Regions from separate parts of the Lysinibacillus parviboronicapiens genome, predicted to be linked through region 2. Evidence: riboswitches for the same ligand, from Rfam matches in the RefSeq annotation. Region 2 holds a riboswitch; each other region holds the start of a gene.
What was found. A riboswitch is a leader RNA that binds a small molecule or an ion and turns the genes downstream of it on or off. The one in region 2 is predicted to bind lysine.

Region 1: it holds a riboswitch for lysine, as region 2 does, so the genes downstream of both, C9J31_RS17090 (aspartate kinase) here and C9J31_RS12350 (transporter substrate-binding domain-containing protein) in region 2, are expected to answer to the same signal.
Region 3: it holds a riboswitch for lysine, as region 2 does, so the genes downstream of both, C9J31_RS01530 (amino acid permease) here and C9J31_RS12350 (transporter substrate-binding domain-containing protein) in region 2, are expected to answer to the same signal.

What each region holds. Positions count from the first base shown of each region.
Region 1 is NZ_CP073713.1:3,520,611-3,524,903, forward strand. It holds gene C9J31_RS17085 (YslB family protein) at 236-670, shown strand; gene C9J31_RS17090 (aspartate kinase) at 752-1,978, opposite strand; lysine riboswitch at 2,253-2,431, opposite strand; gene uvrC (excinuclease ABC subunit UvrC) at 2,473-4,263, opposite strand.
Region 2 is NZ_CP073713.1:2,584,841-2,589,133, forward strand. It holds gene C9J31_RS12340 (amino acid ABC transporter ATP-binding protein) at 194-925, opposite strand; gene C9J31_RS12345 (amino acid ABC transporter permease) at 938-1,663, opposite strand; gene C9J31_RS12350 (transporter substrate-binding domain-containing protein) at 1,867-2,718, opposite strand; lysine riboswitch at 2,838-3,023, opposite strand; gene odhB (2-oxoglutarate dehydrogenase complex dihydrolipoyllysine-residue succinyltransferase) at 3,253-4,293, opposite strand, start outside.
Region 3 is NZ_CP073713.1:280,938-285,230, reverse strand. It holds gene C9J31_RS01535 (response regulator transcription factor) at 1-446, opposite strand, end outside; gene C9J31_RS01530 (amino acid permease) at 640-2,103, opposite strand; lysine riboswitch at 2,337-2,513, opposite strand; gene C9J31_RS01525 (CynX/NimT family MFS transporter) at 2,693-3,898, shown strand; gene C9J31_RS01520 (nitric oxide synthase oxygenase) at 3,944-4,293, opposite strand, start outside.

The DNA.
Region 1 (4,293 bases), 940 kb from region 2:
AAAGAAGTCACCATTTTGTAAATGAAACTTCATTGACTGTGTATTTCATCATGGTACAATATTATGACATGTTTATTGTACTCTCAAGAGCTACGAGCGTCAAGGTAACTTGGAGTTTTTAATAGCCCTTATTAAAGTAATAATCTAGTACATGATGCGTTATTTTTTCTCGAAAAATCTATCTTTACTTTAACACTGCTAAATTATAAGAAAATTCTAAGAAAGAAGGATATCAATGTTAAATACTCCATCTCCTACAATATCATCATTTGGGTATGAGATAATCCGCGATCATATTCTATCTTCCATTCTTGGTAAACATGAAAATGACGTGCTTTATTGGGCTGGAAAAGAGCTTGCTAGGAAGTTCCCCTGTAAAAGTCAAGAAGAAATTATCGCATTTTTCGCAGATGCCTGCTGGGGTACTCTAGAACTTACGAAGGAATCGAAGGATGGACGTATCTTCCATTTAACAAATGAGCCAGCACTTTTACAACTTAAAAATCGTAGTTTTCGACTTGAAGCTGGATTTATAGCTGAGCAGATTCAGCAAGCAAAAGGCTATTTGACTGAATGCTACGATGAAAAACGTGAAAAGCAACAGCTCGTAATGTTTACCGTCAAGTGGGATGTGAAAGAGCGTATCATGAACACGATTCCGTCAGAGTAATAGAAAAAGATTGTCATTCCTGTCCCTTGCGAATGGCAATCCTTTTTTATTTTAACTCGTTATTGTCGACACACCTCTTCTTTATACTTGAAGCGCTTCAGCTAAATTAAATTCCGCATGCAAGGCGTTAGCTGCATGAATCATATCGTCTTGGGCGACAACAACAGATACTTTAATTTCTGAGGTACTTACCATTTTCACTGGAATACCTTTACGACGTAAACAATTAAACATACGTGCAGCAACTCCTGGATTCGACGCCATACCTGAGCCGATAATTGATACCTTCGCTAAGCCAACTTCAAAATCAGCAAAACTAAAACCTAATGATAATTTACTATTTTCTAAAACGTGTAGCGCTTCTGCAAATTGCTCTTTCAAAATCGTAAATGATACAGACGGCTTCAAGCCATCTATAATGGCCTGGACAATAATATCTACATTTATACGATTCTCTGCCAATACCGCAAATATATCTGCTAAGGAAGCATCTGAATAGGCATCATAGCCAACAGTTAAGCGGATAATGTCTGATTCAAAAGCCACACCACGTACGATTAAATTTTTTTCCATTTCAACTTCCTCCTTTAATAAGGTTCCAGCGACATCTACCATGCTCGAACGAATAACAACGGGCATTTGGAACTTTTTCGCTAGCTCCACTGCACGTGGATGTATAATATGCGAGCCCAAATTTGACAGTTCTAGCATTTCATCATATGAGATTTCCTTTAACTTTTGCGCTGCTGGAACATGACGTGGATCGGCTGTATAAACCCCGTCTACATTTGTGAAAATATCGACGCGTTCCGCATGAATAGCTGCAGCAATGGCAACCGCTGACGTTTCTGCCCCACCTTTACCAAGTGATGTAATGTTTTGAGCATCATCTATGCCTTGTTCACCCGCGACCACAACAATTTGCCCCTGTTCAAAATGTTTTTCAATACGCGTTACATCAATATCTTCAATACGTGCATTGCGGTGCTTGGCATCAGTTTGGACGCCTGCCTGCCAACCAGTTAAAGACACTACGTCATAGCCTGCTTCCTGAATTGCAATCGCCAATAACGCACTGGCTACTTGTGAAGTCGTTGAAAATAGTACGTCCAGTTCACGCTTTGAAGCATTGTCCGATATATCGCGTACTATCTTTGCTAACTCTTTGGATGTACGCCCCATTGCCGCTGTCACAACCACTACATCAAGTCCGCGCTTCTTTTCGGCAATTGCCTTATTCGCGACCTCCTGAATATAATCCGTTGACGCTATCGCTGGACCGCCAAATTTAAGTACAATTCTTGTCATCGTTCTCTTTCTCCTTTTAACTCGATTACACCTTTACGTGGATTGTAAATTGTGCTAACACGATTCTCACTTATCAATCCTAGAGACGCTTTAGCCAACTACATAAGCCACTTAGACGTTGACACAGTATAGTAAAACCTTAGCGATCATCACTCACTTTGATAAATGAATACATGCAAAATAATATAAAAGATCCGTCCTTTGAACATCAAAAAGGCAGCATTCACGAAATGTGAAAGCTGCCTGCAACATGAACAATATATAAAGCTTGCGCATGTGTGATAGCTCTCCGAAACCTCAAGATTCGACAGTCTTACATTTCTTAAATGCAAAACCAGCAAAGCATCGGAAACAACGATACTCCACTTCGGCAAGCTTCCCTTTCACACATTATCCTAGGGTTTGTTCCCCCTCCAATGCGCTACTATTAAACCTTGCACCTCTATCATCACTAAAATAGTGAATATTATATTAATAGTTACGTTAGCATATGTCTAGTCCTTTGACAATGCTTCTTGCTGAAAATAAGTGTAAATATTGCTAGCTAAATTAGCGGGTATGCCCGCCTCTTGTAGCGCGAGCTCGCTCGCCTCTCGTATTTTCTTCACCGAGCCAAAATGCTTTAACAACTGTTGCTTTCTCTTCGGCCCAATGCCCTCAATTTCATCGAGTACTGATTGGATTGCATTCTTTTCATGCTGTTGTCGGAGGAATGTAATCGCAAAACGGTGCACTTCGTCCTGAATGCGTTGTAATAAATAAAATCCGTCACTCGTACGTTTTAAAGCTACGACCTCTGGAGGATCTCCAAATAAAAGCTGTGAGGTATTGTGTTTATCATCTTTCGCTAAGCCAGCAATTGGTATAACAAGACCCAGCTCATCCTCTAACACTTCTCGTGCAACTTCCATTTGCCCTTTCCCACCGTCAATCAGTACTAAATCAGGCAATGGCAAGCCTTCCTTTAATACCCTTGAGTAACGGCGACGAATCACTTCTTGCATTGCCCCATAGTCATCATGCTTGGTAGCTGTGCGCGTTTTGTACTTACGATATTCTTTCTTTGCAGGTTTCCCGTCAACAAATACGACCATTGCTGATACAGCATCTGCCCCGTGCATATGACTATTATCAAATGCCTCAATTCGCAATGGGGCCGATATGCCCATCGCCTCACCGAGTGCCTCACATGCACCTATCGTACGCTCTTCTTGACGTTCGATGAGTTGAAACTTAGCCTTAACAGCAATCTCCGCATTTTTTGTTGCTAAATCTACTAGCTCTTTTTTCTGACCCCGCTTCGGCGTAAGTACCTTCACATCAAGTAGTTCCGTTAAAATGGTTGCATCTATGGCCTGCGGAATAAAAATTTCTTTTGGTTTAATGTGTTCAAGCTTCTCATAAAACCGACCAACAAATGTTAAAAATTCTTCCTCGGCATCCTGATAAATTGGAAAAATCGAAACATCTCGCTCAATCAGTTTGCCTTGGCGTACGAAAAAGACTTGTACACACATCCAGCCCTTTTCTACCGCATAGCCGAAGATATCTCGATTCGTCGTATCACTCGATACAATCTTTTGCTTTTGCATAACGGTATCGATATGAGCAATTTGATCGCGGAATTCCTTCGCTCGCTCAAACTCTAGGTTTTCAGCAGCTGCAAGCATTTTCACTTCAAGCTCTTTTTTGACTGTTTCAACCCCACCATTTAAAAACTTTGTCATATCCTCAATCATATCGTGATAAATTTGTGCATCTATTACTTTTACACAGGGTGCTAAACATTGCCCCATATGGTAGTACAAGCACACCTTTGATGGTAATTGCACACATTTTCTAAGCGGATATAAACGATCAAGTAGCTTTTTAGTCTCACTTGCAGCATATGCATTTGGATATGGGCCGAAATACTTCGCCTTATCTTTTTTTACCTTCCTTGTCGTAATTAGACGTGGATATTTTTCATTAGTAATTTTTAAATATGGATACGTTTTATCGTCTGTTAGCATGACATTGTATTTCGGATCATGCAATTTGATGAGATTAAGCTCTAAAATAAGTGCCTCTAGGTTTGACGATGTCACAATATATTCAAAATCCTCAATTTCACTAACAAGGCGCTGTGTTTTTCCCTCATGTGTTCCCGTAAAATATGAGCGCACACGGTTTTTAAGGATTTTAGCCTTTCCTACATAAATAATTGTGCCTTGCCTATCCTTCATCAAATAGCAGCCAGGCTGATCTGGTAAAATGTCAAGCTTGCGTTTGATTAAATCATTCATCGCCTACCTGCCCCCCCTTTTCTTACATTA
Region 2 (4,293 bases):
TTTGGTGGTGTACCGCAATGGTTTTTTATCATTGCTATTGCATTTGTCATTTGCTTTGTTTTGTATTCAGAATGGAATTCTAGAAAATAAGTGAGCCTGTTTTATAGGCTCACTTATTTTTATGTTTTTCATTAGAACCGGGTGCTAAGTTGATACTGGCATTCCAGTAAAGCGTCCGAAATTAATTTTTTCTTTATTTCAAAGTGCGTTTTAAGAACTCTTTTGTTCGTTCGTGTTCAGGATTTACTAACACTTTGGATGGTGCGCCTTCTTCTACAATGACACCTTTATCCATGAATACGACACGATCTGCGACTTCCTTTGCAAACTCCATTTCATGTGTAACAATCAGCATCGTGTTTCCTGCATCGGCTAGTTGGCGCATGACTTTCAATACTTCCCCAACCATCTCAGGATCAAGGGCTGACGTTGGTTCATCAAAAAGCATGACTTCAGGATTCATCGACAATGCCCGTGCAATCGCGACACGTTGCTTTTGACCACCAGATAGCTGCCGAGGTTTCGCATTAACATATTGTGCCATACCAACGATTTCAAGATATTTTAAAGCCGTTTGCTCTGCTTCCTCTTTAGAACGTTTTAACACTTTTATTTGACCAACAGTACAATTTTTAAGAACATCATGATTATTAAACAAGTTAAACTGCTGGAATACCATTCCTAAATGCGTACGATATTCTTGAATATTATGTTTTTCATCTAAAATATTTTCACCCTTGAAGATAATTTGACCGCCACTTGGTATTTCCAATAAATTAATACAACGAAGTAGTGTTGATTTGCCGGACCCTGAGGAACCGATTAAACACACAACCTCTCCCTTTTCTACCTGAAAATTCACATCTTTTAACACTTGGTTACGTCCAAATGATTTACTTAAATGTTCAATTTGAATGACTGCCATTTGTGCGTCCCCCTATAATGTTTCTTTCTGTTGTTTTTGATATGCATCTGGACCATCAAGTCTTTTTTCAACATAAAGTAAGATACGTGATGCTGTAAAAGTCATGATAAAGTATAGTACACATGCAACGAAGAATGATTCAAAATATCGGAAATTATTGCCTGCAACAGATTTAGTTTGGAAAAATAATTCTGTTACGCCAATAACGTTTAATACAGCTGTATCTTTAATATTCATAATTAATTGATTACCTGTTGCAGGCAAAATGTTACGTGCAACTTGTGGTAATACGACATGTATCATAATTTGGATATGATTCATACCAATTGCAGAAGCTGCCTCGTATTGTCCTCTATCAATAGAAACAATACCACCGCGCACGATTTCAGCCATGTATGCACCAGTATTTAAAGAAACTACTAAAATACCAGCTGTAATAAAGTGCATATCAATACCAAACGCAATATCTAATCCGTAATAGACCACCATTGCTTGTACAATCATTGGTGTACCACGGAAAAATTCAACGTAGCATGTCAATATAAAGTTAAAAAGCTTTAAAATCACATGCTTTATGCCCTTTTTACGCGTTGGAATGGTATGCATTATACCGATGAAAAATCCGATGAATGCACCAATAATTGTACTAATCGTTGAAATAAGTAACGTATAATAAGCGCCCCGTAAAAACATTTGCCAGTTGTTTTCTATAATAGAAATAATCCATTCAAAACTCATGATGCTCCTCCTAACAACTTCTTGTTGCTTGTTCATATCCATTATGCCTTGGTCTTTGCCTTGATCGTCTGTTAAATTTAATTTGCATCGCTTCTTTCAAATTATGAGACTTTTACCCAAGACATTACTACCATTCAATGAGAATTCACTGAATAAGGTTAAAATAGATTGCACGGGCTTGATATATGGCCCGTGCATCCATATTACTGTGCTGCTGGTTGTTGAAGAATTGCATCTTCCATAATTTTTTGTCGATCATCTTCCGAAATGCCTTTTAGAATTTCATTGATTTTATCAACATTAGCATCACCTTTACGTAAACCAACCGCAATAGATGTATTTGAGATATCTGTATCAAAACCTTCTTCAAATGACACAAATGTAAAGTTTTCATTTGCAGCTGCAGCTGAGATACCTTCTGGACGTTCAGCTACATAGCCATCGATTTTACCAGCCTCTAATGCAACACGCATTGCTGAGAAGTTTTCCATTGCTGTCTGCTTTTTCACATCTTTAATTTGATCGATTACTTCGTAGTTAGAAGTGTTTAATTGAGAGGTAACTTTTGTACCAGAAAAATCTTGTATGGATTTGGCATTTTCATATGGGCTACCTTTTTTAATGACCATAACAAAATCTGATGTATAGTAGTTCTCTGTGAAGTCTATTGTTTGTTTGCGTTCCTTTGTAGGAGACATACCCGCCACAATGGCATCAATTTTATTTGATTGTAAAGCTGGCACTAGACCGTCCCACTCAAGTTTAACAATAACTAATTCTTTCCCTAAACCTTCAGCCATTTTTTTCGCCATTTGTACATCATAACCGCCTGCATATTCCGCATTATCAGCGATTTTCACTGCGCCATTTGCATCACCTTGCTGTGTCCAGTTGAACGGAGGGTAGCCTGCTTCCATCCCAACACGGAACTCGCCACCTTCTTCTTCTTTCCCAGCATTGTCAGTCGCGTTATCTTTTTTGTCATCTGAACCACATGCAGCTAATACAATTGCAGTCATTGTGGCTAACATAAATAGCAACCATTTTCTTTTCATACAAAACTCCCCTTTTCTGTAAAAAAATAAAACAACTGTACAAAAAAACGACCTAAGTCCAGAACTTAGGTCGTACCTTTTATTAACAGTTGCCCAAATCCTCACTATAATTTCCATGTTTCCGAGATAGCACAACCTAGTAAACTGGAATTATATCTACTAGGACAGTCCTGCACTTATTCACTGCAGACCCAGCATAAAAGTACGAGCTCCTTTTATACTTCGGCGACATTTCCTTCTCCATTGCGTCTTCGCTTGCTTAAACTCAACAATGAACTAATAAATATCGCGCCTCTACCTCACAAAGGAACGTGAGGTTTGTTTATTTAATTGATATTTAGATACTACTATAAAAATAGGCTATTCGTCAAGGTAGTTTTATCACTTTTCAGACTAATGATTTAATTCTAAATACACAGTTTCTAGTATTTATCTATTATACAAAATTATGGGCATCAAAAAAACCATTTAATTACTCAATATGAATAAAAAACTCCCCCAAAGCACATAGCTTGGAGGAGTTGACTCTAATTATTAAGAATTTAATAATAAATCTTCTGGGTTTTCAAGTAATTCCTTAACAGTTTTAAGGAAGCCTACAGAATCTTTACCATCGATAATACGGTGGTCATAAGATAACGCAAGATACATCATTGGACGAATGGCAACTTCGCCATCAACTTCCACTGGGCGTTTTTTAATCGTGTGCATGCCAAGGATAGCTGCTTGTGTACCGTTCATAATTGGTGTAGACATTAATGAACCAAATACACCACCGTTAGTAATAGTGAATGAACCACCAGATAAATCACTTAAACCTAATTTTTTGTCGCGTGCTTTTTTCGCTAAGTCTGCAATCGAATCCTCGATTTCAGCAAAGTTTTTACGGTCAGCATCGCGTACAACTGGTACTACTAAACCTTCTTCAGTTGATACAGCTACACCAATATCATAGAAATTGTTTAAGTGGATTTCATCACCAACAATTTGTGCGTTGACATATGGGTATTTTTTAAGTGCTGCCACTACTGCTTTTGTGAAGAATGACATAAAACCAAGTTTAGAGCCTGTAGATTCAAAGAATTGATCTTTTTTACGAGAACGTAATGCCATCACGTTAGTCATGTCTACTTCGTTAAATGTAGTTAGCATCGCTGTTGATTGCTTTACTTCAAGTAAACGTTTAGCAATTGTTTGACGACGACGGCTCATTTTTTCAACTGTCACGCGTGATTCATCAACAGCTGCCACTGCTTTAGGTGCTGCAGGAGCTGCCACTGGTGCTGTACCATGAGCTGCAACATCTTGTACACGGACACGGCCTTGTGGATCTACTGGAGATACGGCAGCAAGGTCAATGCCTTTTTCACGCGCAAGTTTACGAGCTGCTGGAGATGCGATTACACGCTCACCAGAAGTTTCTTCTACAACTGGAGCTGCTGCTACAGGTGCAGGAGCTGCTTGTGGTGCTGCAGGTGTTGCTTCTGCAGGTGCTGAAGCTGCTGGAGCAGGTGCTGCACCTTCGCCAGCTTCTACAACTGCGATAACTTGACCTACAAGTACAGTATCGCCTTC
Region 3 (4,293 bases), 2.3 Mb from region 2:
TCAACTGAAAAATTAGTTACATTAATTGATAAATCACCGACGATTAATACATCTTGCTTTTCTTCAATCTGATTCGAATACTTGGTCGCTCGTCTAATCGCCGCTTTTACCCTCGCTGAAAACTCCAACATTGAAAACGGCTTTGCAATATAATCGTCTGCTCCCAACCCTAATCCTAGCGCTTTATCGACATCACTATCTTTTGCAGACATAATAATAATTGGAAGTGCCTCTTGCTGACGAATAATCTTTAAAACTTCTAATCCATCAAGTTTTGGTATCATAATATCCAAAATGACTAAATCAAACGAAGTACTTAAACATTGTTGTACAGCTTCTTCACCATTTGAAACAGAGGAAACGAGAAATCCCTCCATCAATAAAAATTTTTCCACCATTTCTTGGATGGCTTCATCGTCTTCTACTAGTAATATATGTTTTTGCATAATGTGCACCTCTTCTCTTCTTAAGAGAAACTTTTTATGTATAATAAACAGATCATATCTAAACAAATGTCTATTTAACCTTCCGTATCTATAATACCTTACCATATTAAAGAAATTTAGGATTATTTTATTTACTACCAAAAAAGCTATCCTATTAGCCATTTTACAATGACTTACAGGATAGCTCCATTAGCTATTTTTCCACGTTCAAATCACAATCCTTAAGTGGAATCATTTTCGTTTTATTTTTTACTTTAAAGCCAATCCATAATGCTAAAAACAGCGGTATTCCAATATATGAAACCAGTATGCCATACCAGTCAATTGTTTCACCTGTAAAGGCTGTGTAGTTTTGACCGACTACAACAATCATACACACTGTAAAGGCAAAAATCGGACCAAATGGATATAGCTTCGCTTTATAGGGTAGTAATTTCGAATCTAGACCTTGAGCCTCGAAAGCTCTACGGAAACGGTAGTGGCTATAGGCGATACCGAGCCATGCGATAAAGCCTGACATACCCGAGGCATTAAGCAGCCATATATAGACAACCCCATCACCAAAAAAGGACGCTAGAAACGCAAGACTGCCTACTGCTAATGTCGCCATTAAAGCATAAATTGGTATTCCACGGCGACTTAACTTCATGAAGACTTTCGGTGCATGTCCATCAACAGCTAATTGCCATAGCATACGCGATGACGCATAGAGCCCTGAATTTCCCGCTGAAAGCATAGCTGTTAAAATAATGGCATTCATCAGTGAAGCTGCAAAGGCGATACCTAATCGATCAAATACTAGTGTAAATGGAGAGACTGCAATGTCTTCAGATAGTAAACGTGCATCTGTAAACGGAATAAGCATCCCAATGGCTGCAATCGCTAAAATATAGAATAAAATAATACGCCAGAACACAGATTTCACTGCTTTAGGAATATTTTTCCCTGGGTCATCTGTTTCCCCAGCCGTAATACCAAGTAGCTCTGTCCCTTGGAACGAGAATCCCGCTGCTAAGAAAATACCAAATGTAGCAAGGAAGCCACCATGGAAAGGCCCATCACTAATGAAGAAATTCGTGAAGCCGACGGGTGCTTGCCCGCCCAAAATACCAAATATCATCAGAATACTGACAATAATGAAGATAATAACCGTTGCAACCTTTATCATTGCAAACCAATATTCACTCTCACCGTAGCTTTTTACTGATAGAAGATTAAATGATAGTACTATAGCAATAAACAATACTGTCCAAAGTGCTGACGAGCTATCTGGGAACCAGTATTTCATGATTAGTGAGACAGCCGCAATTTCTGCTGCGATCGTAATGGCCCAGTTATACCAGTAATTCCAACCAAGTGCAAAACCTAGTGCTGGATCTACAAATTTACTGGCATACGTACTAAACGAACCCGAGGATGGCATGTAGGCAGCCATTTCCCCTAGGCTTGTCATTAAAAAATACACCATAATACCGATTAAGGCGTAAGCAAGTAGTGCGCCACCAGGGCCTGCCTGTGCAATGGCACCACCACTTGCCAAAAATAGTCCAGTACCAATTGTGCCGCCTAGCGAAATCATTGTTATATGACGACTTTTTAATTCTTTTTTTAGCTTTGGCGGTTTATGTCCAAGCTGATTAACTTTTATTTCACTCACGTTAAAGCTTCCTTCCTTTTATAAGAGGTACTCATATTCACCTCGACGTAATTGTACCCATTGTGTTCACACATCATAACATTGGCGAATTAGGTACAGTAAAATGCGTACCTATCAGTCAGCGGAGATTCTACTTTAGTCAGTAGGTAATCACATACCTACCGTAAAGAAATAAAAAACGCCATCACATAAACGTATGAACGTTGTGATGGCTAAGTTAATCCCCAGTTCTTTCAAATGATAGCGCAACACGTCATTCCAACGTGACAGTTCTGTTCCTTTCGGAAACAGCCCCAGCATGAGGTTTTCAAGTCCCCTCACACTTCGGCGGTATTTCCTTTCAGCTAACATCTTTAATGCTTGTCATTTCCGTTAGCATACTTATAAACACCGCGACCTCTACCTCAATACAAACATGAGGCATATAATTATTAAATTTATGATGTTACTCAGTTTATCATACGACCTTAGACATTTCAATAACAATAGTAGTATTCAATATTTTAAGAATTTTCTACTATTTTTAATAACGTGGTAAAGTGGTATAGTTGTTCGAATTATTATTGTTTTAATTCAAGGAGGACTTATTTTGGCAACTAATGAACATGCTACTTATCCTAGCAAAAAAATTAGCTGGAAGGGAAAAACGCTATTACTTGTCATTGGTGTTATTTTTATAGCTTCTACACTACGGATGCCACTAACTGTCGTTGGTCCAATTATTTCCTTCATTCGTGAAGGCCTTGGCATTTCCAACGTACTCGCCGGCTTTTTGACAACAATTCCATTACTAGCGTTTGCGATTATATCACCATTTGCCCCAGTCATTGCACGCAAATTAGGTTTAGAATTGACATTGTTTTTATCAACAATTTTATTAGCATTTGGCATTATCACTCGATCCCTTGGTACAACTGCACTACTCGTTCTCGGAACCGTACTAATTGGGGTTGCGATTTCTTTTGGTAATGTGCTTATACCAGGTTTACTGAAACTGAAATTTCCTTACCACGTCGGTTTACTAATGGCATTCTTCACAGTGTCTATGAACCTGTCAGCAGGTGTAGGGGCTGGTGTTAGTTATCCAGTAGCCAATTCTTTTCTTGGTTGGCAAGGAGCTCTCGCAATAGCTCTTATTCTAGTTGTCTTTACCATTATAGTTTGGATACCACAATTAAAATCGAATAAACCTGAAGTTGCTTTCGTATCTACGAAAGCGCGTATACCATTATGGAAATCACCGGTAACTTGGGCTGTAACGGGGGCAATGGGGTTACAATCACTCATATTTTATACAACGGCGGCATGGATACCTGAAATTTATATTGCCCAAGGACTCGCTGCCGATCGTGCTGGCTGGATGTTTTCAACAATGCAGTTTTCACAGATACCTATGGCGCTAGTTGTACCTATTATTGCAAGCAAAATGAAATCCCAACGTCCTCTTGTCATAATTTTTACAGTGTTTTATGTTATTGGCTTTATTGGTTTAGTAATGGAATGGACAAGTCTTGCAGTTCTTTGGATGATGCTTCTTGGCTTAGCCGGGGGAGCTTCATTTGCGTTAGCCATGATGTTTTTCACTCTACGTACACGCACGGCCTACGAAGCAGCTGATTTATCTGGCTTTGCACAATCTATTGGTTATTTACTAGCAGCAGTTGGACCAATCTTATTTGGTTATCTGCATGATTTATTTGGAGGCTGGAACATCGCTGGCTGGCTCTTCGTTGTGGTGGCATTACTACTCTTCTTCTGCTCTATGAGAGCATCTAAGAATGAATATGTGAATTAAATAAAAAAGGCAGCTCATGTGCTTGTGATGTGCTGCCTGTTCTATTCAGTAAGGGGGCTTCTGATAAAAATAGTTTGGCGTATTGTAAACATTGACGAAAGGCTTATGAAAGATATGTGTTGCAGCGGGCGATAGTGGCGGAAGTAGCCATGCCCAGTTACCTGTTAGCTCTCGTCCTGCCTTCTCTTCTGCTTCTTCAAATAGCTTAAACTGTTGTGCTGCCGTGTGATGATCCACTATGCTAACGCCGTCTTCTTTAAAGGAATGCAGCACTGCAATATTCAACTCAACTAATGCACGATCTCTCCATAGTGATACCTGCTTTGTCATATCCAACCCAAATATTTCTGCTATTGCTGGTAGCATGTTATAGCGATCGTGATCGGCTAAATTGC